DNA from 2 places in the Candidatus Pelagibacter sp. uisw_138 genome. Region 2 is predicted to be linked to the other one. Evidence: riboswitches for the same ligand, from Rfam matches in the RefSeq annotation. Region 2 holds a riboswitch; the other holds the start of a gene.
What was found. Region 2 has a riboswitch for S-adenosylmethionine ahead of AC5YGC_RS03425 (PLP-dependent transferase). Riboswitches for the same ligand answer to the same signal wherever they lie in the genome.

Region 1: it holds a riboswitch for S-adenosylmethionine, as region 2 does, so the genes downstream of both, AC5YGC_RS06045 (OsmC family protein) here and AC5YGC_RS03425 (PLP-dependent transferase) in region 2, are expected to answer to the same signal.

The regions. Positions count from the first base shown of each region.
Region 1 covers NZ_CM183453.2:1,112,989-1,129,099, forward strand. Annotated here, with positions in the region: gene AC5YGC_RS05990 (cytochrome c oxidase subunit I) at 1-477, opposite strand, end outside; gene AC5YGC_RS05995 (cytochrome c oxidase subunit II) at 484-1,326, opposite strand; gene AC5YGC_RS06000 (cytochrome c oxidase subunit 3) at 1,625-2,305, opposite strand; gene AC5YGC_RS06005 (SCO family protein) at 2,339-2,926, shown strand; gene AC5YGC_RS06010 (SURF1 family cytochrome oxidase biogenesis protein) at 2,938-3,591, opposite strand; gene AC5YGC_RS06015 (cytochrome c oxidase subunit 3) at 3,601-4,389, opposite strand; gene AC5YGC_RS06020 (cytochrome c oxidase assembly protein) at 4,392-4,928, opposite strand; gene ctaD (cytochrome c oxidase subunit I) at 5,092-6,729, opposite strand; gene coxB (cytochrome c oxidase subunit II) at 6,732-7,547, opposite strand; gene AC5YGC_RS06035 (RsmE family RNA methyltransferase) at 7,629-8,330, opposite strand; gene AC5YGC_RS06040 (haloacid dehalogenase type II) at 8,348-9,019, shown strand; gene AC5YGC_RS06045 (OsmC family protein) at 9,048-9,602, opposite strand; SAM riboswitch class V at 9,608-9,672, opposite strand; gene AC5YGC_RS06050 (homocysteine S-methyltransferase family protein) at 9,676-10,737, opposite strand; SAM riboswitch class V at 10,813-10,877, opposite strand; gene AC5YGC_RS06055 (winged helix-turn-helix transcriptional regulator) at 11,039-11,398, opposite strand; gene AC5YGC_RS06060 (CDGSH iron-sulfur domain-containing protein) at 11,493-11,732, shown strand; gene AC5YGC_RS06065 (DoxX family membrane protein) at 11,741-12,151, shown strand; gene AC5YGC_RS06070 (pirin family protein) at 12,154-12,993, shown strand; gene AC5YGC_RS06075 (zinc-binding dehydrogenase) at 12,993-13,967, shown strand; gene AC5YGC_RS06080 (DUF2721 domain-containing protein) at 13,964-14,368, opposite strand; gene ubiA (4-hydroxybenzoate octaprenyltransferase) at 14,421-15,284, shown strand; gene AC5YGC_RS06090 (ABC transporter transmembrane domain-containing protein) at 15,284-16,111, shown strand, end outside.
Region 2 covers NZ_CM183453.2:644,157-660,267, forward strand. Annotated here, with positions in the region: gene AC5YGC_RS03390 (EamA family transporter) at 1-495, opposite strand, end outside; gene AC5YGC_RS03395 (AEC family transporter) at 513-1,415, opposite strand; gene AC5YGC_RS03400 (homoserine dehydrogenase) at 1,415-2,707, opposite strand; gene AC5YGC_RS03405 (hypothetical protein) at 2,708-2,932, opposite strand; gene argC (N-acetyl-gamma-glutamyl-phosphate reductase) at 2,929-3,951, opposite strand; gene rpsI (30S ribosomal protein S9) at 3,986-4,435, opposite strand; gene rplM (50S ribosomal protein L13) at 4,437-4,898, opposite strand; SAM riboswitch class V at 5,037-5,105, shown strand; gene AC5YGC_RS03425 (PLP-dependent transferase) at 5,110-6,450, shown strand; gene AC5YGC_RS03430 (COX15/CtaA family protein) at 6,434-7,453, opposite strand; gene AC5YGC_RS03435 (chorismate mutase) at 7,496-7,786, shown strand; gene AC5YGC_RS03440 (50S ribosomal protein L33) at 7,789-7,980, opposite strand; gene AC5YGC_RS03445 (MerR family transcriptional regulator) at 7,982-8,359, opposite strand; gene AC5YGC_RS03450 (HU family DNA-binding protein) at 8,349-8,651, opposite strand; gene plsX (phosphate acyltransferase PlsX) at 8,651-9,655, opposite strand; gene rpmF (50S ribosomal protein L32) at 9,672-9,854, opposite strand; gene AC5YGC_RS03465 (ubiquinol-cytochrome C chaperone family protein) at 9,862-10,329, opposite strand; gene bamE (outer membrane protein assembly factor BamE domain-containing protein) at 10,328-10,789, shown strand; gene AC5YGC_RS03475 (sodium-translocating pyrophosphatase) at 10,800-12,905, opposite strand; gene thiL (thiamine-phosphate kinase) at 12,995-13,954, opposite strand; gene AC5YGC_RS03485 (transcription antitermination factor NusB) at 13,947-14,351, opposite strand; gene ribH (6,7-dimethyl-8-ribityllumazine synthase) at 14,354-14,740, opposite strand; gene ribB (3,4-dihydroxy-2-butanone-4-phosphate synthase) at 14,740-15,840, opposite strand; gene AC5YGC_RS03500 (riboflavin synthase) at 15,827-16,111, opposite strand, start outside.

The sequences.
Region 1 (16,111 bases), 470 kb from region 2:
AACACAAACTGCAATAAAGAACATCCAGAAACTGACCATGTTTACATATGGGAAAACCATATCTCTTGCACCAACCATTAAAGGAATTAAATAATTCCCAAAACCTCCTAAAAATAATGCGGTTAAAAAATAAACCACCATTATCATTCCATGCATAGTTACAAATTGATAATAGTGTTCGGCAGTAATGAATGGAACTAATTCTGGAAAACCTAATTGCAAACGCATTAGCCATGAAAGTACCAAACCAACAATTCCCGTAAATACTGCGGTAAGAAAATATTGCACTCCAATAACTTTTGCATCCTGACAAAAAATCCACTTCGTAATAAAGCTATGACCGTGATATAAATCTTGCTCTGGAAGCTCTGCAGGTCTTACATAGTCAATATCTTTTGACGAACCAGAAGAGCCTGAAGTAGTTTCTGAAGACTGTGCTTTAATTGGTATATTTTTTTGGTTATATTCGTCTGACATATATTTTTAATTCTTATTTTTTGCAATTATTGTTAATTTTAATTTATCGTTATTTTGTTTTGCTATTAAATCTGAAAAAGTTTCTTGTTCTTTAATCCAGTTGTCATAATTGCCTTCACTTTGAACTATAACTTTTGCTCTCATAGCATAGTGACCTACCCCACAGTATTCGGCACATAAAACCTCATACTCACCTAGTTTATTTGGTTCAAACCAGTAATAAGTAATTATTCCAGGAATAGCATCCATCTTTGCTCTAAATTGAGGCACATAAAAATTATGTAAAACATCAAGTGATCTTAATAAAATTTTTACCGGCCTATTTGTTTTTAGGTGAAGTACATCGTCTTGAATTAAAATATCATCTTTTCCATTTGGATCATCCAAGTTTATTCCAAAAGGATTGTCATCACTAATTTTTGCTACATGAGCAGTGCCTAATATTCCATCTTCACCAGGTAATCTATATTGCCATCCCCATTGCCACGCATTCACCTCGACATGCAATGCATTTTTAGGAGTATTAATATAATTATTATAAACAATAAGTCCTGGTGCCAAAAGAGCTATCACTCCTATAGTGGTTGCAATAGTTAATATTTTTTCTAGTTTATGATCCTCTGGTTTGTATTCAACTTTACGACCTTCTTTATAAGAAAACTTAAGAACGCAATAAACCATGAACAAACAAACTAAAACAAATACTCCTCCACCAATCCAAAATGTTAAATTAATTGTATCATCCATTGCCCCCCAGTTTGAAGCTATGTCTGTCCACCACCATGGAGTATATATATGGAACAAAACCGAACCAACAATTACCCCTAAAAATATAATTCCCGGGTGCATATTTGTCTCTCTCTTAGATAACAGTAATTGAAATAAATTTCCGAATCCATAGAAAAATATATTAATAAATGAGTAAATAAGGCTTTATACTGAATTAAATTATGCTTGATAAATTTAGTCTCTTTGTAGTTGTGCTGGTTTTAGTTTTTTGCTTTTATCTTGTAATTTCTCTGGGAGCAGGAGTTTTTTCAAAAAAAGAAAGGAAACCTGAAATACAAAAATATTTAAAATCTGTTAATATTTTATTAATTTTTGTAATTGTTATTGGGGCCATTTTAACGTTGTTTCTTTAAAGCATTTAAGCAAGTAGTGCTCGACACCAAGCAATAACTGTATCATTAAAAACATACATAATTAAAAAAAATACACACCAAACAATTAATAAAAAAGCCCAATAAAGAGATAGTGCATCTATACTTTTTTGTTCTTTTATAATTTCTTCTTTTTTAAGTTTATTAACTTTGGAAAAAACTTTCCCCCAAAAAAATAATCCTCCTAAAAGATGTAAACCATGAAGTGCAGTAAAAATATAAAACGATGAAAAATAATTATTTGTAGAAACATAGTTTCCATTTTTCATTAATTGAAACCAAAAAAGGATCTGCCCAAATAAAAAAGCATAGCTTAAAAAGCCAACTATAAGCAAATTCTTTTTAATTTTTTCAAAATTATTTTTTTTTAAATCATTTGTGATTTTATTAAAAAAATAAGCAACATATAATAAAACTAAAGTATTTAACCATAATAAATTAGGTTTCAATAGATACTCTGTATCTTGAGTCACTGGAATGCTATAAAGGTATCCTGTAACAACTAAAGTAAATAATACTGTGCTCACACCAAAGATAACAATAACGGCTGATGTCTGCAACGATATATCAAAAGTTTTACCTTGATGATGGTTATCACTTTCCATCTGTTCTTTTTCCCAAGGCTTATCAGACAATGTTCCAAAAAGTTTTTTAATAAATTTAGACATAATTATAATATATAATATATTAATTCATAAAATATGAAATTAAAGACCTCAATAACTATACTGGGTGGCTGTTTGTTAATTTTTTTATTTATTATGTTGCCTATTGTATTATCGATACAAGAAAAGAAAGAAGATATTGTAGCCTCATATACTGGATCTGCATTTACTTTAACAGATGTAAATAATGAGCCCATAACAGAAAAATCTTTTCAAGGACCGTTAACTGCAATTTTTTTTGGTTTTACAAATTGTCCCGACATATGTCCAATGACACTATCTAATCTAGATCAGGTTATCGAAAAATTAGATGATAGTGAGAAAAAAAATTTGAAAGTTTTTTTTGTAAGTATTGATCCTGAAAGAGACAATCCTCAAATAATTAAGGATTACTTGAATTCATTTAAAAGTAAGATCTATGGAATAACTGGAGATCCACAAAAAGTATTTTTGCTTTCAAAATCTTGGGGTGTTTTAAGTGAAAAAATCTTTAATGAAGACGGTGGTTATTTAATTAATCATAGTTCTTCAATACTTTTATTAGATAAAGGAAAGTATATTGATCGAATTAGTCATCATGAAAATTTGGACAATATTTTTAAAATAATTAAGAGTTATTTGTAAGCTTGTAAAAATTAATATGTATTTTTTCTCACATATAAATAAAATAAAAAAATTGACAGTGCTAAAGAAAACCAAGTAATAGCATACTTTTTGTGGCTATTTGAAATATTTACAGTAATAATTTTTGGTTTTGGTAATTCTAAATTATTATTTAAGTAAATTACAAATGGTGAAAATTTTTTATTTGTATATTGAAAAATATCATCCCTATCTAAAGTAAACCAGTAATTATCGTTAATATCATTAACAGGCTTAAACCTGTTAGCCTTAGATTGTTTTCTTAACGTTCCTAAAATAGTTTTATGATCAAAAATATCAATTTCTTTAGTATTTTTTTTATCAAAAGGTATCCATCCTCTATTTAATAAAAAGTTTTTATTATTAATTATAATTGGATTAACAACATTAAATCCCGGTGCACCTTTTTCGTTTAAACTATACAAATAAATTTGTTTATCAAAATCTATAACCCCTGAAGTTTTGATTTTTAGATAGTCCTCAGGAACATTGGTCATTAAATCAACAGGTTCTTTCTCCAAAGAAACATCAATTTTATTTAATAATTCATTTTTCCAATCTAATCTTACTAGTTGCCAGCTACCTAATGCTATAAATATAGATATAAAAAAGAATACAAAAATTGAAAATAAAAGTTTATTTCTCAAGGTAAACTATTAACTTCCCCAAACATAGATTGAAGCAAATAGGAATAGCCATACTACATCAACAAAATGCCAGTACCACGCAGCAGCCTCAAAGCCGAAAAACTCATCTTTTTTATAATGACCAGTCTTGCCTCTCCACCAACATACAGCTAAAAATATAGTTCCTACAACAACGTGAAACCCATGAAAACCTGTTGCCATATAAAACACAGCACCATAAATATTTCCTGAAAAATCAAAACTTGCATGATAGTATTCATAAATCTGCAATAAAGAAAAGCTAAAACCTAAAGCAACTGTCATTGCCAAACCTTGCACAAAACTTTCTCTATCACCTTCTTCTAAGGCATGATGCGCCCAGGTAACTGTTGTTCCTGATAATAGTAGAATTAATGTATTTATCAATGGAATATCCCAAGGGTCAAATGTTATAATATCTACTGGAGGCCAAACATTGCCCATGAGTTCTGTAGGAAATAAACTTGCATTAAAATAAGCCCAAAACCACGCAACAAAAAACATTACTTCGGAGGCGATAAAAAGAGTCATTCCATATCTTAAATGAATTTTAACAACAGGTGTATGATGATCGTGGTCAACCGACTCTATTATTACATCCCTAAACCACATGTATACTCCATAAAATAAAAGAGCAAAACCTAAGTACATTCCCCAGGAAACTTCACTATGCAAATAATAGACAGTCCCTATTGCTAAAAATAAGCTAGAAAATGATACATAAATAGGCCAAGGACTTGGATCTACTAAGTGATAATCGTGTTTTTTTTCTGCTGACATTTTTATAATTTTGATTGGTTATAGTAATCTGATGAAAAGAAAGTATAGGACATAGTTACATCTTTAATATTTTTAGTGTTTGGGTCGTTTACCATTTCTGGATCTAAATAAAAAGTCATTATATATGTTGCTTTTTCTCCTGCTTTTAGCTCTTGCTTTTCAAAGCAAAAACAGCCTAATTTACTATAATATTTACCAAAAGATGAGGGAGATACATTAAAAGCAGCCACACCATAAGTTGTTTCATCGCCATAATTCTCTACTTGAAATTCGATTCGATTCACTTGACCTATATTCACATCCATAACATTTTTTTTTACTTTAAAATTCCAGGGTAGTTTGTTTACATTTGTATCAAAGCGAACACTTACTTTTTGATCTAAAACTATATCTGGTGCCTCTTTTGATATTTGCGTAGTTCCACCGAACCCAGTCGCTCTACAGAATATGTCATATAAAGGTACCGCAGCAAATGAAAGGCCAAGCATGATAAAAAAGATTCCAGCTAAAATTATAGGAGTGAGCGTTTTTTTTTGGATCATAATTGTCTGTCAAAAACTCCCACATTATAGAGAGTAAAAAAAAATAGGAATATCATGAAGGCTATTATTCCAAACGCAGTAAAGATGTTTTTTTTTTTAGTTTTTTTGTCAAGTGTCAGCATAATAATATCTTATTTGTTAAAAATAATTTTCTTAAAATTTAATGAGTATTAGATTTTTCAGTATCTTGATCATCCACAAACTTCGGCAACTCATCAAAGGTATGGAAATTTGGTGGTGATGGTATGGTCCATTCTAAAGTTGTGGCACCTTCACCCCAAGGGTTTTGAGCTGCAGCTTTTTTCTTAGAAAAAGAATAAATTAAGTTAACAAAAAATACTAATAAACCACCAACTGCTATGTATGAACCAACTGATGAAACGTAATTCCATCCCGCAAATGCATCTGGGTAATCAGCATATCTTCTTGGCATTCCCGCTAAACCTAAAAAATGTTGAGGGAAAAATACCAAGTTAACTCCAATAAATGTTAACCAAAAATGTATTTTTCCTAAGGTTTCAGAATATTCATAACCAGACATTTTACCAAACCAATAATAAAATCCAGCAAAGATTGCGAATACTGCTCCTAAAGATAATACATAATGAAAGTGAGCAACCACATAATAAGTATCATGCATTGCAGTATCAACACCTGCATTTGCAAGCACAACGCCTGTTACTCCACCAACTGTAAATAAAAATATAAATCCTAATGCCCATAGCATTGGAGTTTTAAATGAAATTGATCCACCCCACATTGTTGCAATCCATGAAAATATTTTAATACCTGTTGGTACTGCAATAATCATTGTTGCTGCTATAAAATAAGCTTTAGTATCAGTGCTTAAACCAACCGTATACATGTGGTGAGCCCAAACAACAAAACCTACAACACCAATTGAAACCATTGCGTAAGCCATTCCCAAATATCCAAATACTGGTTTTTTAGAAAATGTTGAAACAATATGACTGATCATTCCAAAGCCAGGAAGTATCAAAATATAAACTTCTGGATGACCAAAGAACCAAAATAAATGCTGGTACAAAACAGGATCTCCACCTGTTTGAGCATCAAAAAATGCTGTTCCAAAATTTCTATCCGTTAAAAGCATTGTAATTGCACCAGCTAAAACTGGAAGTGATAACAACAATAAGAATGCTGTAACTAGAACAGACCAAGCAAATAAAGGCATTTTGTGCAAAGTCATACCTGGTGTTCTCATATTCAAAATTGTTGTAATAAAGTTAACTGCTCCTAAAATTGAAGAAGCTCCAGCTAAGTGCAAACTTAAAATAGCAAAATCCATTGCAGGTCCTGGCTGTCCAGCTTTAGAAGATAAAGGCGGATATAAAGTCCATCCTCCGCCGACACCTTGTTGACCTGGAGGGCCATCTACAAAAATTGAAAGTAGTAATAAAATAAATGAAGCTGGTAATAACCAAAATGAAATATTATTCATTCTAGGAAAGGCCATATCAGGTGCACCAATCATAATTGGCACAAACCAATTACCAAAACCACCAATCATTGCAGGCATTACCATGAAGAAAATCATTATTAATCCATGACCAGTAACCAACACATTATATAAGTGATAATTTCCACCTAAAATTCCATCGCCAGGATGCATTAATTCAATTCTCATTAATACTGAAAAAGCTGTTCCAATAATTCCTGCAAAAATTGCAAAAATTAAATACATTGTTCCAATATCTTTATGGTTAGTTGAATAAGCCCAACGCTTCCAACCTGTTGGTGTGTGATGATTGTCGTGTGATGCTGTTTGTGTATACATTTTTATTTACTCGCTAGTTTTTTATATTCATTTTCTGTAATTGGTTCTTTTGCAAATTTCATTTTAGCTTCTGCTAACCATATTGCATATTCTTCATCTGTTACAACTCTCACTGTGATTGGCATAAAAGCATGTTGTATTCCACATAACTCAGAGCATTGACCATAATATGTTCCTACTTTTTCAGCTTTAAACCAAGTTTCATTTATTCTTCCTGGAACCGCATCTCTTTTAACTCCAAAAGATGGTAATGCCCAAGCGTGTAAGACATCGTTTGCAGTAATTAAAACCTTAACCACCTTATTAACTGGCACAACAACTTCGTGATCAACGGTTAGTAATCTTGGTTGGTTTTCTTTTAACTCATCTTCTTTAATCATGTACGATTCAAAAATAATATTTTCGTCCGGATATTCGTATCCCCAGTACCACTGATATCCAACAGCTTTGATTGTTACATCGACTTTTGGGATCGTATCTTGCTTGTATAAAAGTTTAAATGATGGGATCGCCATCACGATTAAAATTAAACACGGAATTAATGTCCACAAAACTTCTACTGCAACATTATGAGTAGTTTTTGATGGAACTGGATTTTTTGACTCTCTAAATCTTATGCAGGTATAAATCATAAGAAATAAAACAAAGACAGTGATAGCAATAATTATTGGAAGTAGAATATTATTATGAAAACTAACGATATCTCTCATTCCATCAGAGGCTGGGTTTTGAAATCCTAGTTGCCATTCTTTAGGTTGATCGGCTAATGCACCTGTTGAGTAGATAGTTGCTAAAATTGTAAGTAAAAACTTGTTCATTTACAACAGTATATAAAGTGCTTTCATAAAATTTACACTTTAGATTTTGCGACAAAATCACACTTTAGCTTTTAAAAACCATCAATTAATCAAATAACTAACAATAGATAGAGCTGAAATTACTGCAGTCTCTGATCTTAATATATTTTCATTTATTTTAATTGGCTGAACGTGCTTAAATGTAAGAATCTCCCCTCTTTCTTCCTCTGAAAAATCTCCTTCTGGACCAATAATAACACAAGTTGGATTACTAATTAGCTTTTCTAAATCTAATTTTTTATTTTGAGAATTTAAATCGGTAAATATTAAATCCATTTTTTCATTACTTAAAAAATCTTTTAATGGTTGAGGATCTTCAATAGATGGAACATTAATACGATTGGACTGTTCGGCAGCTTCTATAATTACTTTTTCTAATCTTTCTTTGTTAATTTTTCTTACAATTGTTCTGTCAAATATTATTGGTAAAAATTTTGTAACACCGAGCTCTGTTGCTTTTTGAATCATAAAATTAAAATAATTTGATTTAATAGGTGAAAAAGCTAACCACAATTCTTTTACATTTTCTTTTTGTCTTAATTGTTTTGTAATATTAACTTCAACTATACTTTTTGAAATATTTAAAATTTTTGCTTCCCACTCTCCACTGCTATTAAATAAAGAGAAGACTTCATCAACTTTAACTCTCATCACTTTATTTACATAGTGAGATTGTGATTTATCAAGTTTTGCAGTTAAATTAAGTGATAAACTTTCTTTAAAAAATAATCTAATATTGCTCATTAATGTTAAGTTAATTTATGAAAAATATTAAAGCAATAATTTTTGATGCATATGGCACTTTATTTGATGTCAATTCTGCTGCAGAAAAATGCAAAGATAAAATTGGTGATAAATGGGAAGGCTTTGCTAATTACTGGCGAACTACTCAATTAGAGTACACTTGGCTTAGAAGTCTAATGAATAGACACAAAGACTTTTGGCAAGTGACCGAAGATAGCTTAGATAAATCAATGAAGGCATTTGAAATTGATATTTCAATGAAAAGTGAATTATTAAATCTTTATAAGGTACTCTCACCTTTTCCTGAAGTGCCAGAAGTTTTAAAAAAACTTAAAGAAAAAAACTATAAATTAGGTATCCTTTCAAATGGTACACCTTCTCTTCTTAATGAATTGGTGAAGAGTAATGATCTAGATAATATATTTGATGATATTTTTTCAATTGAAGAAGTTGGCATTTATAAACCAGACTCAAAAGTTTATGACATGCCAATTAAAAAATACAAAATACAAAAAGAAGAAGTTGCATTTTTAAGTGCTAATACTTGGGATGTTTCTGGTGGTGGAAATTATGGTTACAGTTCTATTTGGGTTAATAGAAATAATAATATTTTTGATAACCTTGATTACAAACCTAAAAATGAAATAAAAAATTTAGAACAATTAAACAATCTTATTAAGGCCTCATGAGATAGCATGAGACCTTAACTAATATAATTTAAGCAACGCTTGCTCTTTGTTCAGTTTGCTCTTTATTAACAAAAGTGCTCGAAGCAACCTTTTGAAATAATTTAATAGGAACTCCTTTTGATAAAATGTCTAAAACTGGACAATGTGTATTTACAGTATCAATCAATTTATCTATCTCAGCTTTTGGTGATGAAGATTTAATATCAACAGTACCTGAGATGTGTTGAAAGCCAGGTCTAGTGTTTTTATTTAAAGCTAAAAAACCTTGAAGATCAAGCGTACCTATCAAATTAACACTGACACTATCAATATTAATACCAGCTGCTGTAGCAAAAGCTTTATACGTTATCTCCTGACACGTTGCTAAAGCTGCTAATATTAACTCTACTGGACTGGGTCCTTCGTCTTTTCCACCAAAACTTTTGGGTTCATCCACTATCAATTTATGTTCTCTGAGGGTAACCACAGATTGAAGCCCTTCCTTAAGAATTGAGTTGCTTTCATATTGGACCACAGCATTTTTTGGATTAGCTATAAAATCCTTCTGTAGATTACTTATTGTTTCTTTTAGATTATTACTCATTTTTTTATCTCCTGTTTTAGTGCTTCGACATATGTCAGGCGCACAATTTAGTTAAATGCCCTCCTTAATTTATTTACGCTTTATCTCCGTATTCAGTCATATGTTTTGAAATTCTTTTATTTTTTCCATACATAAAATGATTTTCCATGTTCTCTCTGTATTTACTTGCTGGAACTTTTAATCCAATCGACTCAGCAACTTCCCTAATCAACATTGGATTTGCTCCACAACAAACTCCTAAATAATTCACTCCTAATGCATAAGCATCTTTTGCAAATTTACCTATTTCATATCTATTGCAGAAGTGTGGATCTAATGCCGTTGGAAACGTTCTTCCATGTGGTGATGGACAAGCACAATTACTTCTGTCTGGCAGATTAAAAAATGTTGGAAAGTCTTCACTGGTTCTGTAAGGAATAGGCAAGGCTCCAACATGACATTTAACTGCTTCTCTAATTTCTTTTAAAAAGGGAAACATTGTAGCTGGCCCTCTAAAACAATTTAAACCAACAACATCGGCTCCACGTTGTTCAAGCTCTTTACAAGTATCAACAACAGATTTTCCATCTCTCATTTTATTTTCACCCATTGGAGAAATTGTTAGAACTGTTGGTAAACCTGTTTTTTTCATTACCTCTAAAGCTTTGTAAGCCTCTTCAGCATAATAAAAAGTTTCACCAATCAACATATCAGCCCCTTCCTCAACAGCCCAACCAACCATCTCTGTAAACATTCCTTCAACTGCTTTTTGAGATTGAGGGTCATTATGTTTCCAAATATTTGAATTTGAAATATTACCTGCCATTAAATTTGGTTTAGACCCCTTAGGTGTGTCTAGTGCTACTTTTTTAGCAATTTTTAGTGCTGAACGGTTTAAAGGTTCAAGAAGTTCTTCTTTACCAATAACACGCATTTTTTCTCTGTGTCCATTATAAGTAAAAGCTTCAACAATATCTGAACCTGCATGTTGAAATTCTCTATGCAAATTCTCTAATACCTCAGGATGGTCCAATGAAACCATTGGCACAAATTCTCCTGATGCCATGTACCCACGTCTTTCAATTTCAAATAAAAAACCTTCAGCACAAATTACAGGACCTTGATCTAATCTTTCTGTTAATTTATTTTTTGTCATTTTTTTTCTCCAAATTATTGGAGAAAAGAAACTGAAAAACGTTAAACAAGAGGGTTGTAAATTTAAACAATCTCTTTTCTCCTTTTTAGTGCTTAAGCAAATGCTGGGTGCACAATATGGTTCAAATACCCGGTTTAGATTTGAAAAATTTCCAAAAAAACCACCTACTAAAGCGGTAGTTGAAACGTCGCTTTAGCAGGAATTTATAAAGCGCTCTGCAATTTAACTTAAATCAGCACTAACTAATTTTAATCATATTTTAGAACTAAAGGATACTTAAATTTTTACCGTATTTTTAAGGCTATCTAATTCTATTTTCTACAAAATTCTTATTTAGCTTTACTGAAATAGTTCGAGTATTTCTTTTATTCCACTCTGAAAAAGATCTTAAGATAGGCATAACCGAAAAGCCAAATTCAGTAAGTGAATACTCAACTTTTGGGGGCATTATTCGAATAACATTTCTATTAATTATTCCATCTCCCTCTAACTCCTTAAGCTGCTTGGATAACATTTGTTGTGTAATGGTTTTCAATCCTTTTTTAAGTTCACCAAATCTAATTTTTTTACTTTGCAGTAAACTAAACAAAATTCTAATTTTCCATTTACCTCCAAGAAAATAAACAGCTCTTTCAGCTGGACAATCTATTAAGTTTTTCATGGTATGTTTTTATATACTAGTATGATTATTTTGCGTTATTGCATTATTAATAACAAGGCACTATGTACAAGTCAAACAAATTGAAAGGATAAATATGAATAATGGAGAAAGAGCAGGCGAAAGTGCAATCGCTGTTGAAGTTGAAAAAGATAAATCTTATTATTGGTGTTCATGTGGAAAAAGTGCAAAGCAGCCTTTTTGTGATGGATCACATAAAGGTACAGATTTTACACCTCTGGCATACACGGCTGAAGAAACTAAAAAAATGTTTTTTTGTGCTTGTAAACAAACTAACAATCAACCATTTTGTGATGGATCACATAATAAAAAATAAAGGATAAAATGCAAAATTTAAATAATAAAGTTAATAATTTTTTTTCAAACATAGATGGATTAGCCTCTTTATTTTTTAGATTTGGAATAGGGATAGCTTTTATAATTCATGGCTTAGGTAAATTTCCTTTACCCCCTCAAGGATTAATTGATTATTTTAACTTATCACCTGCACTAGCATCAACTGTTGCTATATCTGAGTTGTTGACTGGATTGGTATTAATAATAAGTGGTTTTATTAAAAATCCTTTTGGAAATATACTCACAAGACTATCGGGACTAAACATAACTATCTTAATGATAACTATACTGATCTTTGCTCACAAAGACTGGTTCTTCACAACAAAACTATTTACCAGTGAACAAATATTTCTTTTAATTGGTGGAGTTTATTTTTTAATTAAAGGTAATCGAACGTAAATATGAGCCAAATCGAAGTAGAAAAAATAATAGAACCAGTTGCAGCATCAGATGGTGCTGGTGTTAAATTAAAAAGAAGTATTGGCACTCACCTTATTGATTACCACGATCCTTTTTTAATGTTGGATGAATTTGGTTCTGAAAATAAAGATGATTACATTGGTGGTTTCCCTCCTCACCCTCATAGAGGAATTGAAACAGTAACTTATATGTTAAGTGGTGAATTTGAACATGAGGATAGCACTGGTGCTAAAGGTAGAATGTCTTCAGGGGATGTTCAGTGGATGAAAACTGGTGGTGGAATAATTCATTCAGAAATGCCTGCAATGACCGAAGGTAAGCTGCATGGGTTTCAATTGTGGGTAAATATGCCAGCAAAATTAAAAATGAACAAACCTGAATACATTTATATTGATGCAGATAAAATGAGCACTCATAAAGACGATGATAAAACTGTCAAAGTGATTGCTGGAAAGTTTGAAAATGCAGAAGGACCTGTTAAGGGCCATAACGTTGAACCCGTTTACTTTGATGTAGAGATTGAAGAAGGTAAAGAGTTTAATTTTGATCTTCCCTCAACACATAATTCTTTAATTTACTTAATTGATGGAGAAATCAAGGTTGGAGATCAAAACCATGACCAAGCTAAAAACTCTACTTTAATTATTCTGACTAGAGGTGAAAAATTAAAAGTATCTAGCTTAACTAAAGCCAAGTTTTTATTAATATCTGGAAAGCCTATTGGTGAGCCTATTGCTAGAGGGGGTCCATTTGTAATGAATACTAAAGCTGAGATCTTGCAAGCAGTGCAAGATTATCATAATGGTACATTTGTAAAATAATGAAAACTATTAAAATAGAAAAATTTGGTGGTCCTGAAACTTTAGAAGTTAAAGACATTGAAATCAGTAAACCAGGTCCAAAAGAAGTTCTTATAAAAAATCTATCAATTGGTCTTAACTACATTGATGTTTATCACCGAACAGGCTTGTACCCTATTCCTCTACCGAGTGGAATTGGCCTAGAGGCATGTGGGATAATTGAAGAAGTTGGTTCTGAAGTTGATCTATTTAAAGTTGGAGATAGAGTGGCTCACTCTTCAATGCCAATTGGAAGTTATTCAGAAAAACAATTATTTCCTCAAGAAAAATTAGTTTTAGTTCCAGAAGGTATCTCAGATGAAATTGCGTCTTGTATTATGCTTAAAGGAATAACTGCTGAATATTTATTACACAGAGCTTACCCAATTAAAAAAGGTGACAAGGTTTTATACCACGCAGCTGCTGGTGGTGTGGGCCAAATTTTATGTCAGTGGGCTAACGCATTGGGAGCTGAAGTTATTGGAACAGTTGGCTCTAAAGAAAAAGAGGCTATTGCTAAAAAAAATGGTTGTCATCATGTAATAAATTATACAGACACAAATTTTGTTGAAGAGGTGGAAAAAATTGCAGGTAAAAATGGAGTTGATGTTGTCTATGATGGTGTTGGCATTAAAACATTTGATGGATCAATTGAAACTTTAAAAGTTAGAGGCATGATGGTCGCTTTTGGTAATGCATCAGGTTACGTTGATACTATAGATGTTAAAAAACATATTAATGCAAAAGGATTATTTTTTACTCGTCCTTCAATTGCACATTATACAATGACTAGAGAAGAGTTAGTTGAATCAGCTGAAAAAGTTTTTGATGCAATTTTATCTGGGAAATTTAAAGTTGAAATTTCAAAAAGATATTCGCTTGATGATGCTAAAAAAGCACATGAAGAATTAGAAGCAAGACTGCTAACTGGTCCTGCAGTTATTATTCCTAACTAATCTAAATTAACATCCATATCAGACATGTGCAGTTTTAATGCATTTGTTGATACTTGAATTTCTCTCATAAAAACAACAATTGAAATCATCATTGATAAACAACAAGATCCAAAAATTATTCTTGCTGCAAAAATTTCACTTAGATAAAGAGCAAAAACAGTCAGCATGTTAAATAAAAAACCAAATGCAGCAAACATGATGGTCCACTTTAACAAGCTAATTCTTCCACTTAAATTTATGAACTGTTTTTTCCACTCGGGCGGAATGTGGTTTTCGTATACATGTTCATCATGAAGTTGCCTAATAAGCTTACTCAAAGAATGAAACCTATTGCTATATACGCTCATCAACAAAGGAATAGCTGGAAACATCAATGCTGTAACTGTGTAATCTATATTCATACGAATCAATTTGATTATGAAACTAGCCTTTGTTATTTACAAGTAAATTATTATGAAACAATTAAATCTCTTTATTGAACTAACAAGATTGAAAAGGCCTATTGGCTATATGTTGTTATTTTGGCCTTGTGCATGGGGACTAACTCTTGCTTATGATTTTTCAAAAAACTTAAATGATTATTTTTTTTACTTATCATTTTTTTTTTTAGGATCAGTTCTAATGCGTTCTGCAGGATGCATTGTAAATGATATTTCCGATAAAGAATTTGACAAAAAAGTTTCAAGAACAAAAAATAGGCCTATTGCGTCTAATCAAGTTTCAATAAAATTAGGAATATTCTATACTTTTATTTTATGTCTACTCGCATTTTTGGTTTTAATTAACTTTAACAACTTAACAATCTTGCTTGCACTAGGATCTATGCCTCTAGCCTTCACTTATCCTTTGATGAAAAGATTTACTTATTGGCCTCAATTATTTTTAGGAATAACATTTAATTATGGTTTGATTTTAGGGTGGACATCAATACAGGGTGAAATAAATACTGTTGCTATTATCTTTTATCTTGGAGCCATATTTTGGACACTAGGATACGACACAATATATGGGTTTCAAGATATTAAAGATGACGAAATTATAGGTGTAAAATCAACTTCAATAAAATTCAAAAAAAAACCCAAAAACTTTGTGTCTACATGCTATGCTTTTCTAATTTTCTCTATTTTAATTGTGGGCTATATGATGGATTATAATTACTTTTTTTATGCAAGCTTGTTAATAACAATTACTCACTTATTTTTTTACCAGATTAAATTTTTTAACTCAAAAAACCCATCTATGTGCTTAAAAGTTTTTAAAAGCAATAATTTAGTTGGTTTTCTTATTTTTTTTAATATTTTAATTGGAAAGTTTTAATGAACAATTCAGAAATTTATAAAAGACTTTATAAGGATTATTCAAAAAAATATATTAATAAAATATTAATATCAGTTTTTTTTGGAGTTCTTGTTGCAACAAGTACTTCTGCAATAGCTTGGCTTTTAGATCCTGCTATAAAAAAAATATTTGTTGAGAAAGATCAGTCACTAATATTTATAATTCCTTTATTAATAATTGTAGCATTTACTATTAAAGGGTTTGCTCTTTATTTTGCAAAAGCAATTATGATTAGAGTTGCTGAAGAAGTTAAAAAAATTCTTCAATCTCAAATGGTAAAATCTTTAATTAATGCAGATACACAACTAATAGATAAAAAACATTCTGGAAAATTTATTTCAAATCTTACATATGATGTAAATCATATTACCAATATGCTCAGTACAGCCATTTTAAGCTTATTCAAAGATAGCTTAACTCTATTGGGTTTATTGTTTGTAATGTTTTATCAAAATTGGAAATTATCATTGATTGCAATAATTATGATACCTATAGCTGGTATGGCATCTAAAACTCTTAGTAAAAGAGTTGGGAAAGTTGTTACAGAAGCACAAGAAAAATCTGGTTTTTTGAATACACATTTAATTGAATTATTTAAAAATCATAAATTAATTAAAATATTTCAAAGAGAAGATTATGAAAGTAAAAGAACAGATGGTCATTTAGATCAGCTAAAAGAAAAAAATATTAAAATTAATACTGTGTTTGTAAGGCTGTCACCAATCATGGAAACCTTGACTGGAATAATGATTGCAATTTTAATATTTTATTCTGGAAAATTAGCTCTTAATAATGAGATTGAAATA
Region 2 (16,111 bases):
CAATTTACGTGTAATTATCAAATAGAAACCATACATTACACCTGTCCCTAATGCAGCTAGACTAGCCAAGTTTATCTCTACAAAACCTGGTCTTATAACGACTAGAGAACCAATAAACCCTATAATTACGGCAGTCCATCTTCTTATACCCACCTTCTCACCTAACAATATGGGAGAAAATGCAGTAACAATTAAGGGTGCCACAAAAGCAAGTGTTAAAGCTTTAGCTAAAGAGATAACAGATATTGCATAGAAGAAGCAAACATTTGCACAAAGCAGTATTAATCCTCTTATTATTTGTAATTTAGGCTTATCTGTCCAAACAAGCTGCTTATTATAAAAGAAGAACATTATTGGAAGTGTGAATACGACCGTGAAGAAGTACCTAGCCCACGTAATCTGTAAAACGGGCATATCGGCACTTAAATATTTAGCAAAACCATCCATAATTGGAAGCATTACCCAGGCTAAAAGGTTAAATGTGATGGCTTTCATAAGCCAATAGATACAGTTTAATTAAAGTATTTTAAAGCAAAGAATACGACCACTGGAATAGTAGCAAAAGACATAACTGTAGAGACAACAATGGTACTAGCAACGCTATCTACAATCTTTTTCGGTGAATAAATTGAAGCTAAAAGGTAATTTAAAACAGCACTAGGCATTGAACATTGAATTAACAGAACACCCGCTGCAAATCCTGATAAATCATAATATCTAATGATTAATAAAGCAACAATAGGACCTAAGACAACTCTTCCAATTGATGAAATTAAAGCTTTCTTAAAAGAAAAAACTTTAAAACGAGTTAAGGCAATTCCTAAAGACATTAGTATTAAAAAAATCGTAGCATACATTAACAAAAAAGTTGTGTTTTCTACAAAGACAGGAAGTTCTATTTTGAAGTATAGAAAAATCACTGAAATTATAATTGCATAAAATGGTGGATTTTTAAGAACAACATTAATATTGAATTTTCTATCAGCAAGAAAAATTCCTAAAGTAAAGTGACATAGAATTATTAAAGCTGAAATAGCAGCAGCAACACCTAATCCTTGAGATCCATAAGCAAACAAACATATTGGTAATCCCATATTTCCAGTATTTGGCATAATAAATGGTGGAAGCTCGCGGATGATGTCTTTAGTTTTTAAGAAGAATAAAAAGACAATTCCGATAAAAGTAAAGGCAACAATTGCAATTAAAAAATACCAAAAGTAATCTTTAAATATTTCAAAAGATATACCAGTTGAAGTTAACGCATATATAATCATTGCTGGAGTTCCAATATTAGCAGCAAAATTAGTTATGAAAGTGGTGTCAATTTTTGGATTATTTTTACCTAAATAATACCCAATACCAACAACAAAAAAAACAGGAAATAAAACCTCAAACAGTTTTAAATATATTTCCATTAATTATAAATTCTAATAAGTGTAGGATATTTAAGAATATTTTTATCTTTTTTGAAGACAGAAAGACAATTCTTAGAATTAAGCTCATTAGTTTTATGAGTAATAATAACAATAGTAGCTTTGTTATTTTTTTTATCAGGAGTTTGAATTAACCTTTTTACTGAAATTTTATACTTAGCTAATCTGTTAGTGATTGTTGATAAAACACCAGGTTTATCTTTAACTTCAAATCTCAAATATAATGAATTCACATAATTATCAACATTGTAACATTTAATTGATTTACGTTTATTGCCAGGAATACCAAATGGCTTCTTAATATTACCTCTTAAAATTGAAAGTAAATCTGATAACAAAGAAGAGGATGTAGGGCCAGGACCAGCTCCCTCCCCTTGCAATATACTCTCACCTACTGGCTTTCCTTCAAGAATAACAGCATTCATAACACCACCAACATTACCGATATATGAATTTTTACTAACTAAACACGGGTGTACAGTCTCAAAAAGTTGACCATTAATCAGCTCAGAAATACCAAGAAGCTTAATACGTAAATTTAATTGATTGGAAATTTCAATATCTTTTAATTCAATTTTCTCAATACCTTCCATTAGGCATTTATATTTTGAAATTTTAGTATTAAATGCAAGGGTAGATAAAATTCTTACTTTAGCAAATGCATCAAAGCCATTTAAATCTAATTTAGGGTTCCCTGGTTCAGCATATCCTAATTTTTGAGCTTTCTTTAATACGTTGGAAAAACTATCATTAGAATTTTCCATCTCTGAAAGAATATAGTTAGAAGTACCATTTAAAATTCCATAAACTTTAGAAATCTTGTTAGTTGCAAGACCCTCTTTAATGGTTCTTAATATTGGAATTCCACCCGCTACGGATGCTTCAAATTCTAAATTAACATTATTATCCTCAGCTAATTTTCCTAAAAAATCGCCATGTTTAGAGATGAGAGCTTTATTGGGAGTGATTACATGTATTTTATTTTTTAAGGCAGTTTCTACAACTTTTTTAGAAATCCCATCCGACATACCTATAGCTTCGAATAAAATATCTACTTTGGTTTTATTAAAAATTTCTAATGGGTTTTTAAAAAATATTTTCTTATTAACTTTAAATCTTCTCTTTTTAGAAATGCTTCTTGCTGAAACAGCTACTACATTAATCTTTTTACCCGTCTTAAGTTCAATATCTTTTTTTTTAGTGTTAAGTTCATTTAACAAATAGATACCAACTTGTCCTAGACCAACTACAGCAATGTTAATTATATTTTTCATCTATTGGTTAATATCTGGGTATTCAGTGTTATTTGAATAATCTTTAAGAAAAAGGTTAAATTCATCAAAAGTCATAGATTTATAATCACTAGTTTTTTCTAATATCTTTGATAGTTTTTTATCATCAGTAGACTTTTTTATGGGATCTTCATTCCAATAAGCAGAGTCTTTGTTTAATGAGCACGAAGTTAAAAATAATATTAAAGGTAAAAATAAGTATTTCAAATTAATCCTTTTGTTTCGTTAAAACCATATTTGATATTCATATTTTGTATTGCTTGACCTGCTCCACCTTTAATTAAATTATCAATAACAGATAAAATAATAACTCTATTTTTATACTTAGTTTTACAAATTACTATAGAGCAATTATTTGTGTTAATTACGTCGTTTGTACTTAACAATGAATTTGTTTTTAAAATTTTAACGAATCTGTTTTTTGAATATTCACTATTTAAAGTATTTTCTAATTTTTTAATACTTACACCTTTATTAAGATCTACATAAATAGTGCTAAGTATCCCTCTAAACATCGGACTTAAATGAGGTGTGAATGTAAAAGAAAATTTCTTTTTAGTGTGGTTATCAATTTCTTGTTGAATTTCAGAGTTATGTCTGTGAAAACCTACACCATAAGCACTAAGGGACTCATAAAGGTTTTTATCTTTATATTTATCATGTACTCCTCTACCAGCTCCAGAGTAACCAGATTTTGAATCTATAATAACATTATCTGATTTTATTAAATTTTTCTTAAATAAAGGAATAAGTGGTAAAAGTATAGAAGTGGGATAGCAACCTGGACAACCAATAATATTAAATTTCTTTACTATGTCACCATTGATTTCCGGTAATGAATAAATTGATTTTTTAATATTTTTGACAGATCTGTGTTTTTGTTTGTACCATTTTAGATAATCAGAAGCTTTATTAAGTCTAAAGTCTGCAGCTAAATCAATTAATACATTATGTTTTAATAAATCATTTGAAATATCTTGCGCCTCGCCATTAGGTAAAGCTGTAAAAACAAGATCTATGTTTTTTAAAAGTGCTTTATTGTATCTAATAATTTTAGGTAATTTCTTTGAATTTAGTGATTTTTCATAAGTAGAAATTTTTTTTCCAACAGAGGAATTTCCACAAAGATATTTAATCTTAATATCACTGTGTTTAACTAATAATTTAATTAATTGAACACCGATATAACCAGTAGATCCAGCAACTAAAACATTAAGCTTAGGCATTTTTATATTATAGCAGTTTAGTGTTAAAAAAGAATTATCTTTTCGAGAATTGAAAGCTTCTTCTAGCTTTTTTACGACCAGGTTTTTTTCTCTCAACTGATCTAGAATCTCTGGTATTTAGCTTTTCAGTCTTAAGTACCGCTCTATTCTCTGAATCAAATAAGATTAATGCTTTAGCAATACCATGAACCATTGCACCAGCTTGACCTGTGTGACCACCACCTGCAACGCTACATCTTACATCAAAATCTGTTGCTTGGTTTATAATTTCAAATGGTCTTGTAATTTGCATTTTGTGACTTCCACTAGTGAAATATTCATCCATAGTTCTGCCATTTACATAAATTTTACCAGTACCTTTTTTCACCCAAATTTTTGCAATAGATTTTTTTCTTCTACCAGTTGCGTACTTACTATCTTTAAAATCTAGTTTAATTTTAGGTTTTTTTGTAGATACTTTAGTTGGTGCAACTGCTGTTTCCATATTAATTTCTTATTAAATTTTTACTGTTTAATTTACCTAGATCTAAAAGCTTAGGGTTTTGTGCTGCATGAGGGTGCTCTTCACCAGCATAAATTTTTACTTTAGTTAACTGCTTTCTACCAAGAACTCCTCCAGGTAACATTCTTTTAATAGCTAATTTTAGTGTCTCATCAGGTTTGTTTTTTTCTAATAATTTTTCAGGAGTAATTTCTTTAATTCCACCAGGGTGACCAGTATGTCTGTAATATTTTTTGTCTTTAAATTTTTTTCCAGTAAATTTTGCTTGCTCAACATTTTTAACTACAACAAAATCACCGTCATCCATATGAGGTGTAAAAGTAGTTTTGTTTTTTCCTCTAACAATCATGGCTATTATAGATGCAAGTCTTCCGACTACAGCATTTTTTGCGTCAATTTCAAACCAGTTGCTAGTTAATTCACTTTGTTTTAGAAATTTTGTCATTGTGCGAGGATTAATACTATTATTAGATATAATGTCAATTTTATATTTTCCTTGTAATATCATGCTTAAATGATAGTTTGATTAAGCCGATTTGTTCCTATTGCAGGCTAGTTAATGCTAAAAAGGATTTTTACATACATTATCGGTAGGCACATTTGAACTGTATTGTACGCCTTGCATTAAGCAAAAGTACTAAAAAAGGAGTATTAAGATGAGCACAAAAAGACAAAACCCTGAGACTATAGCCATACATGGTGGTGATTACAGAAGTGATCCAACAACAAAAGCGGTAGCTGTACCAATATACAGAACAACCTCTTATCAATTTGATAGCACTGAACATGCTGCTAATTTGTTTGCCCTTAAAGAGTTTGGAAACATTTATACAAGAATAATGAATCCTACTAATGATGCCCTAGAAAAAAGGCTTGCTGCATTAGAGGGGGGCTTAGCTTGTTTAACGGTATCATCTGGTCAAACGGCATCAACTTTTTCAATTTTAAACGTTGCAAAGGCCGGTGATAATATTGTGAGTTCAACAGATCTATACGGAGGTACTATTTCGCTATTCACGCATACTTTAAGTAAACTTGGTATTGAAGTTAGGTATGCAGACCCTGCTGATCCTAAAAACTTTGAAAAAGCCATAGATGATAAAACTAGAGCATTTTATGGAGAAACTTTACCAAATCCGTACTTAAGAGTTTTTCCTATTAAAGAAGTATCTGACATAGGTAGAAAATATAACATACCACTAATAATGGATAATACCGCCTCTCCCGTTCTATGTAAGCCCTTAGAGCACGGTGCTGCTATAGTTGTTTATTCACTTACTAAATATATTGGTGGACATGGTACGGTTGTAGGTGGAGCTTTAATCGATGGTGGTAATTTTGATTGGACAGCAGATCCTAAAAGGCAGCCCCTATTTAATGAACCTGATGCAAGTTATGCTGGTGCGGTATGGGGTAAAGTAGTACCCGAGTTAACTGGTGCGAACGTTTCTTTTGCAGTTAGAGCTAGAGTTGTCTTATTAAGAGATTTGGGTGCAGCATTATCTCCTGATAATGCATTTGGATTAATCCAAGGACTTGAAACAGTAGCTTTAAGAATGAAACAACATTGTTCAAATGCTGAAAAAGTTGTCGACTATTTAGTTAAACATACTGAAGTTTCCAGAGTTATTTATCCAAATCAATATAAGGGTGAAATTGGAAATAGAGCTAAAAAATACCTAAATGGTGGAAATGGTGCTTTAGTTGGTATCGAGTTAAAGGGCGGTATTGAAGCTGGTAAAAAATTTATAGAAGCTTTAAAAATGTTTTATCATGTAGCAAATATTGGTGATGCTAGAAGTTTAGCAATTCATCCAGCAACAACAACACACAGTCAATTAAATGAAGAAGAACTTTTAGCCTCAGGTGTAACACCAGGATATGTAAGACTGTGTATTGGTCTTGAACATATTGACGACATTATTGAAGATTTAGAACAAGCTCTAAAAAGAACAGATAATGTTGAAGACATTAATAAAGCTAAAGCTGTTGGTTAGAGTTTTTATATATAATTGCAAGATAAGTAGTTAATACAAAAATTGAACCTAACTGGTGTAGTGATGCATATTTAATCTCTACACCAGATAGTAAAGTTATAATTCCCAAAAAGATCTGAAGCAATATTGCAATATCAAATAGTATAATATTTTTAGTTCCATAATTATTTTTTATATAGAGATAATTTAAGATAATAATAAAAAATAAAAGTAAATATGCTGTAACTCTATGCAGAAATTGAACAATTGATGGGTTGTTAAATAATTGAGTATTAATTATATCGTTATAACCAATATCATTTGGGAAAAAGCTACCGTTCATATCAGGCCACGAATTATAGATTAGACCACCATCTAAGCCCGATAAAAAAGCACCCAATACAATCTGTAAAACTATCAACTTGAGTATGAATAATAAAAGTAAATTTGGAATTCTTTTGTGAAATTTTTTAGTTTTATAAATGTCTAAAATATACCAAAAAATTAAACATAGAATGAATAAAGCTAAAGATAAATGAATGCTAAGTCTAAAGTGACTAACGTCGTTATTTTCAATTAATCCACTAGAGACCATATACCAACCTATGAATCCTTGAAGACACACAAGAAAAAATATCCAATAATATTTATTTGAATAATGTTGGATATTTTTAAAATATAGACTAAAGAAAAGTAAAGGTACCAATGTGAACAGGCCAACAAATCTTGCTAATAATCTATGGGCGTATTCCCAATAGAAAATTATTTTAAACTCATCTAAAGACATGCCGTAATTAATATTTTGATATTCAGGTATCTTTTTGTACTCTGAAAAATAAAAATTCCATTCATTAATATTCAAAGGAGGAAGTATTCCAGTAAAGAGCTCCCAAGCTGTGATTGATAGACCTGAGTCCGTTAATCTAGTAAGACCACCAACTACTACCATGAGAACAATTAATGAAAATAAAGTTATTAACCACAATTTTAAATATTTTATATAGTTGTCGCTATTTACAAACATAAATTATACTTATAATAATTATCTTAATAACCAATTGAATAAATGTCGCCTACTAATAAAATAAAACTAAATCAGATAAGATTAAAGCTTGATAAACTTGATAATGATTTACTTAAATTAATCAAAAAAAGATCATCACTAGTTAATGAAGTATTAAAAGTAAAAATACATAAGAAAGAAATAATTGATCAAAAAAGGATCAATTTTATTCTTAAAAAGATTAAAAAAAAATCAATACAAACCAACATAGACCCAAAAATTACAAATAGAATATGGAAAAATATGATTTGGTCTTTTATTGATTACGAAAAAAGAAATTTTAGAAAAAAGTAATATTATTTACTGTGTGGAGGTAATTTTTTTTCCACAAACATTTCATGTTTTCTTGTAGAAGGATTATATTTCTTAGCAGATAATTTAACTTTAGCTTTTTCACCACCCGCAGGTTTTTTAACATAATAAAAAAATGGACTATCTGGTTTAGCCTCTGGTACTAATCTAACTTTAACGTGTGTTTTTTTTGCCATATTATTTTAAGCTTTTTATTTTTTTTATTAATTCAGAAAATTTCTTAAGTTTATTTATTATACTATAATCAGCATTTATAGAATTATTTGGTAATTCGTCAAGTTTTAATGATTTATCAGAATTAAGAACTTTTTTAACACCAATAATTGTCATTCCCTGATCTTTAAGGAGATATTTAACTTTTTTCAAAACCTCTATTGTATCATTGTTATAATATCTTCTATTACCATTTAAAATCTTTGGCTTAATTTGCTTAAATTCCTTCTCCCAAAAACGAATGGTATGAGTATTCAGAGTTCCTTTTTTCTTATTTACAAGATCAAGAATTTTAGCAACCTCCCCTATTGATTTATAAGCATCATTATTTTTATGAATCATTCTTAGAATTTACCAAATCTTTAAATTCCTTAGAAGCTTTAAATAAAACAACATCTCTATTAGATATGGTTGTTTGCTCTTTTGTTTTAGGATTTCGTCCAATTCTACTTTTTTTGGCCCTTATAGAAAAAGTACCAAATTTTGAAAGCTTTAATTTTTTTTCTTTTTTTAAATTTTCTACTATTGTGATTAGAAAATCATCAATCAAATTTTCAGATATATTTTTTGAAAAACCAATCTGCATATAAATTGAGTTTATAAGGTCTTTTTTTGTTAAGTTAGTTCTTTGCATTAACTGATGTTGTTTCTTATCTTTTCTATTAAATTACCACTAACAATTCTAGTACAAACACTTAAAGAGTTTGAAAAGCCTATATGATCTGTTCCACCATGACTTTTAATAACAGGAGAATCTAAGCCTATAAAAATTGCACCGTTATAAAGTCTCGGATCTAGTCTTGCTTTAAATTTTTTTAAATTTGAAATGTTTAATAAAGATGAAATTTTACCAATAATATTACCTGTCATAGCTTTCTTTAATTCACTCGTAATAAAGTTTGCAGTTCCCTCAGCTGTTTTTAAAGCAACATTTCCAGTAAATCCATCTGCAACAATAACATTTACATCACCATTCATTAACTGATTACCTTCGATATAACCTTTAAATTCAAAACCAGTATTATTTCTTTGATTAAGTTGCTGATAAGTTTCTTTTATTATTTCATTTCCTTTAAGTTCTTCTGATCCAATATTTAATAAGGCAACTTTTGCTGTGTCATCTGGATATAAAGATTTAAATAATGAAGATCCCATAATAGTAAAGTCAATTAAGTTTTTTGGGCTACATTCAATATTTGCCCCCAAATCTAACACAACACTCATGTTATTTTTATTTGGCCATAAAGCTGAGAGTGCTGGTTTATCTATATTTTCAATCATCTTAAGGTTAAGTTTTGAAATGACAAGTAACGCCCCTGTATTACCAGCAGAAATAACTATATCGGATTCTTTTTCTTTTACACTTTGTATGGCTAACCACATGCTGGTGTTTTTTCCTCTTTTGGCTCCCTCTAAAGGACTATCAGTTCCTTTAACTATATCTTTAGTATGAATTATTTCAAATGAAGATGAGGGTAACTGGTCATTGATATGATTTTGGATTTTCTCCTTATCACCAAAAATTTTATAAAAAGTATTAGCATTACTCTTATAGTGATGATTAATTCCATCTATAATTTTTTTTGGTGAGTTATCTCCACCCATTGCATCAACTGCAATTTTTATTATTTTGCTCATTTAATTTTTTGGACTTTTATTCCTTAGGGTCTAAAACTTGTCTACCTCTGTACATGCCAGTCTTTAGATCTAAGTGATGAGGTAATCTGTATTCTCCAGATTTTTTATCTTCAACAATATTGGTAGATTTGAACTTCATATTCTGAGCTCTTCTCATTCCAGTTCTTGACGGTGATTGTTTTCGTTTAGGTACAGCCATAATAAAATTAATGCTTAACTACACCTTTTATATAAGAATTTAAAGTATTATTTTTTAAATTTAACCTATAATTTTCAAAATATTTAACCAAATACTCAATATTAGATGAATTATCTAAAAAATTTACCAAAATGGAGTTTCTAGATTCTATATCTAATTCATCCCAACTATGAATTTTATCAATCATTCCATAGAATAAGTTTAGGTAGTCTTTCATTTTTTTATTAATTGATTGGTCACCATAACCAATTTCCCTGATGCTTAATTCGACTTGTCTGAAGGTAAAATCATAAATTTCTTGGAGTATTTTTTTATCATTATTTTCCCTATAAACTTTCAAAAAGAAAGCAAAATGCAATAAAAAGAATATCAATCTATCAGAAAAAGTATCTTGATTTTTAAAATCTTTATACAAATCTTTATTTCTAGTTAATTTAACTAAATTGTTGTAAATATTTATGTAGTTTTTATCCATGAGAAAATTATTTATATTTATTATAATATCATTATTTATTTCAGCTTGTACTTTAAAAAAGGTTGTAAAGCACCACGGTGTGCAATTTTTAAATAAAAAACATGAAAAACTTACTGTTAATCAGTCAAATAAAAATGATATTTTAGAATTATTAGGTTCACCATCAACAAAAAGTACTTTTGACAATGATTTATGGATTTATATTGAAAGAAAAACTGACAATTCATCTCTTACAAAATTTGGTAGTGAAAGAATTATAGTTAATAACGTTCTATTATTAGAGATCAATAATATGGGTATTCTAGAAACAAAAGAATTTCTAGACCTCACTAATATGCAAGAATTGAAATTTGTAGAACAAACTACAAAAAATCAATACAAGAAAAATACATTTGTATACGACTTTCTATCTAGTATGAGACAGAAAATTAATGACCCTTTAGGTAAAAGAAAAAGATAAACTTAATCTTTTATCCAGCAATTACAGCCAACAATAATAAAGCTACAATATTAGTAATCTTAATCATTGGGTTTACAGCAGGACCAGCAGTATCTTTGTACGGGTCTCCAACAGTGTCACCTGTAACTGCAGCTTTATGTGCTTCAGAACCTTTTCCACCGTGATTTCCATCTTCAATATACTTTTTTGCATTATCCCATGCACCACCACCCGCTGTCATTGAAACAGCTACAAATAAACCTGTTATAATTACACCCAATAACATTGCACCAACAGCAGCTAACGCTTCAGCTTGACCACCGATAGGTAGAATTACAAAATACAGAACTATTGGTGATAGAACTGGAAGTAAAGATGGTATTACCATCTCTTTAATTGCAGCTTGAGTTAATAAATCAACAAGTTTAGCATAATCTGGTTTTTGAGTGCCTTTCATAATTCCTGGGAACTTTTTAAATTGCCTTCTAACCTCTACAACTACTGCTCCACCTGCTCTGCCTACAGCTTGCATACCCATTGATCCAAATAAATATGGAAGCATTCCACCAATTAATAAACCGACAACAACATAAGGATTAGTTAAGTCAAAGGTTACAACTATTCCCTCTAATTTAGATCCTGCTGTTCCAGAAAAATGTTTAATATCTTCAACGTAAGCTGCAAATAAAACTAATGCACCTAAACCAGCTGAACCAATTGCGTAACCTTTGGTAACAGCTTTAGTTGTGTTACCTACTGCATCCAATGCATCTGTGGTCTTTCTCACATTATTAGGTAATTTAGCCATTTCAGCAATACCACCAGCATTATCAGTTACAGGACCATAAGCGTCAAGAGCAACAACCATTCCAGCTAAAGCTAACATTGTAGTAACAGATATTGCAATACCATAAAGACCAGCAATTGAGTTTGTAGCTAAAATCCCAGCAACAATAATTAATGCAGGTATTGCTGTAGCTTCCATAGAAACAGCTAATCCTTGAATAACATTTGTTCCATGTCCTGTTGTTGAAGATTTTGCAATACTTCTCACTGGTCTGTATTCTGTTCCAGTGTAGTATTCTGTTATCCAAATTAATAAACCAGTAATAACTAAACCAATTATTCCACAATAATATAAGTTCATACCAGTAAAACTTTTACCATTCACAGTATATTCGCTCGCAAAACCAATTACATAATCAGTTACAGGGTATAAAATTACCAATGAAGAAACGGCAGAGACAACAAATCCTTTATATAAAGCATTCATAACATTCTTGCTTCTTCCTAGTTTAACAAAGAAAGTTCCTAAAATTGAAGTTAAAATACAGGCTCCACCAATTGTTAAAGGGTAGATCATCATATTCATATCACCTACAAAAAATATTGAAGATAAAACCATTGTTGCAACAATAGTTACAGCATAAGTTTCAAATAAATCTGCCGCCATTCCAGCACAGTCACCAACATTGTCTCCAACGTTATCTGCTATAACCGCGGGGTTTCTAGGATCATCCTCAGGTATTCCAGCTTCAACTTTACCAACTAAGTCAGCACCAACATCAGCACCTTTAGTAAAAATTCCACCACCTAATCTAGCAAAAATTGATATTAATGAAGCACCAAAACCTAAGGCAACTAATGCATTAACTACTTCTCTGTCATCAACGCCCATTCTTAATAAAATATAATAATAAACAGCTATAGCTAATAAAGCTAAACCAGCAACAAGCATTCCTGTGACAGCACCTGATTTAAAAGCTACGGCAAGACCACTTGCTAAACCTTTTCTCGAAGCTTCAGCAGTTCTAACATTAGCTTGAACCGAAACTAACATTCCGACATATCCAGCTATTCCAGAAAGTGTTGCACCAATAAAATAACCAAGACCAACTAAAGGGCTAAACACTGCACAAATGATAACTAAAACAACAACTCCAACCACGGCTATCGTTTTATATTGTCTTGTTAAATAAGCTTTAGCTCCAATCTGAATTGCAGATGCAATTTCTTGCATTTTTGCATTTCCAGCACTTAGATTAAGAATATTTAAACCAGTAAAAAACCCATAAACGATTGCAAGTGATCCTGCTGCTATGGTGTAAAGTAATATTGTTTCTATAAGTGAGTTCATGATGCCTTTTTAGTTGTTTGGTTGTTAAAATTTTATTATTTAAAGTCCGGACAATACAAAAAAAGCAATAAAAGGCAATATTTAACTTGCTAAAACTTATGAAAATAACCTATGTTTTTAAGGGATATTTTAAGATTTTTGCCACCAATAATGGATGATTTTTCAACATAGCTTTGGATTGAGCCAATTTTTGTAAGCTTAACTCTACAATTAGAAGCTATTTTCTTTATGATTCCCATCTTGTTTTTTGAGGCTGTAAATAAAATCTGATAATCATCACCATTAGAAATATAATTGATCTTAGATAGTTTCTTAAAATCAAGTACTTTTTTAAGATTATCTGAAATTGGAATATCTTTTAAAAAAAGTTTGTATGATAATTTTTGACTATTAATCATTTTATCAAGATCCCCTAATAATCCATCAGAGATATCAATTGACGTGTTAGCAAATTTCTTAATTTTTTCTGTTAATTGTAATTGAATATTTGGCATAAAATACTGGTTAATAAAATATTTTTTTAATCGTTGATTAAGTTTAATTTTATTTTTTAAAACTAATAAACCCAAATAACTATCACCTAGATTGCCAGATACATAAATATCATCATTAATTTTAGCTTTATTTCTATAGATAATATTATTAGCAAAACCAATTGAGGTAATTGTAAAACTTAACTTATTTGAAAAAACTGTATCTCCACCACTTAAAAATATCTTATATTTATTTTGTTCTTGGTTAAGTGCTTTGCTAATTTTTGATAAATTTGATTTAGAAAAACTTTTTTTATTACCTGACCCCGAAATAAAATAATATTTTGGCTTAACACCTTTACAAATAAGATCTGATATGGACGATCTAATTATCTTTTTAATAACTAATTCTGGTTTTTTAAAATTTATAAAGTGATTACCTTCAGTATATGTGTCAACTGAAACAACTAATCTATTTTTTTTATCAAAAAAAACATCATCATTTAAATTTAGGGCACTAGGAGATTTTGCGGAAAGTTTTTGAAAGTAATTTTTTATTAATTCAAATTCATGCATTAGTTGTTCTTATTTTTTTAGCTATTTTATCCAGTATAGCATTCAAGTATTTTGTTTGAGAGTTTTCTAAAAAAAAATTTGATGCATCAAGATATTCTTTAATAATTATTTTTGTAGATACTTTTGGCTTATATAAAAACTCGAATATAGCTGATTTAACAATTATTTGAAAAACTCTATCTAAATTAGTTAGTTGAATATCTTCACTTAAATATTTTTTAACCTCTTCTTTAATCACTTCGTCTCTTTCTATTGTACCTAAAACTACATCCTTAATAAACTTTTTAAATCTATGTTTAGGAAAAGTTAAATCTGTGTCATCATTAAAAAAATTTCCATATAATTTTTGGATAATTATAACTCTTGGACTTTGATTGGGATTGTATGGAGTTCTCATATTTATTGAGACAAGACAGATATAACAGCTTGAGCTGCCTCTCTCCCCTTTTTTTTCCTAGCTATAGCTTGACGCATATTTAGACAGGTAATAATTCCGTTACCAATAGGTTTTTTATTTTCTATAGATAGTTTCATTATCGCTTCAGTTGAAGTATGAGAAATGAAATCAAAGTGTGGTGTCTCACCCTTTATAACGCAGCCAAGTGCTAAAAAAGCATCATATTTCTTAATATTTTTTGAAATTGTGACTGGTATTTCAAAAGCACCTGGAACACTAATAACTTTTATTAAACTAGATTTTGGTAATACTTCTTTAGCACTAAGAAGTAACCCCTTAGCAATGTCCTTATAATAATCTGCAATAACTATTAAGATTTTTTTTTTCATTAAATGATTTCCTGTTTAGTGATCTTTATATCATAACCTTCTAAACCAATAACTTTTTTAAGAGATTTGGTAATTAATATCATATTTTTAATCTTTAAATCTTTAATTATTTGAGCCCCAATACCATAATTTCTTATTAGTTTATCATTTCCTTTTTTATAAAAATCTTTGTTCTTATAATCCTTGAGTGTTTGTGTAACAGATTTTAAGTTTGTATCTTTTATAAAAACTAAAACACAGTTATTAAATTTCTTAAAATAATTTAAAGTTTTATCAAATGAATTTGGTAATTGCTGATTGATTAAATAATTTTGAACTACGTTAGATGAAATTACTCTAACTCTTGGTACTATCCCTTTTTTAATATTTCCTTTAATTAGAGCAAAATGCTCAGATCCATCTAAAAGATTTTCATAAATTCTAATTTTATATTTCTGATTTTTAACTTCGATATCAGATTGTTTTTTGAGTTTAATTAGTTTTTCTTTTTTTAAACGATAAGCAATAAGATCTTCTATCTTGCCAATCTTTAAATTATGTTTTTTTGCAAAGTTAAATAAATCTTGACCCTTAGCCATTGTACCATCTTCATTCATTATTTCACAAATAACTGCTGAATTATTTTTTTTAGCTAGTTTCGAGATATCCACAGATGCTTCTGTATGACCGGCTCTAACTAAAACACCTCCATCTTTGGCAATGATTGGAAAAACATGACCAGGCGAAACAATATCTTTTTTATTTACATTTTTCTTTGATGCAATTTTAATTGTCTTAGCTCTATCTTTTGCTGAAATCCCAGTTGTAATTCCTTTTTTTGCTTCGATAGAAATTGTAAAAGCAGTTTTATTCCTTGATTGATTTATTGGTGACATTAAGGATAAATTTAACCGTTTTGCCTGTACGCTATCTAGTGCTAGACAAATTAATCCACGACCATATTTGGCCATAAAATTAATATTTTTGGCACTTGAGTCTGTTGTTGATATTATTAAGTCTCCTTCATTTTCTCTTTTTTCATCATCAACCAAAATAAACATGCCACCTCTCTTCGCAATGGCAATTATGTTTTCTATTGGAGTAAAACTATTTTTTTTCATTAAAATAATTTCTAACGTATTTAGATAAGATATCTATCTCTATATTAATGAGACTATTTTTCTTTAGGGATGATAAATTGGTGAGATTAAATGTGTGTGGTATTACCCATATTTGAAAACCCTTTTTAGTTACTTTAGAAATTGTTAATGAAATTCCATTGATACAAATAGAAGCTTTTTCAATTAAGTTTGCTCTTTCTTTTTTAACAAGCTCAAAATCAAATAAATATGATTTATCAATCTTCTTAATGCTCTGAATTTTACCTACTGC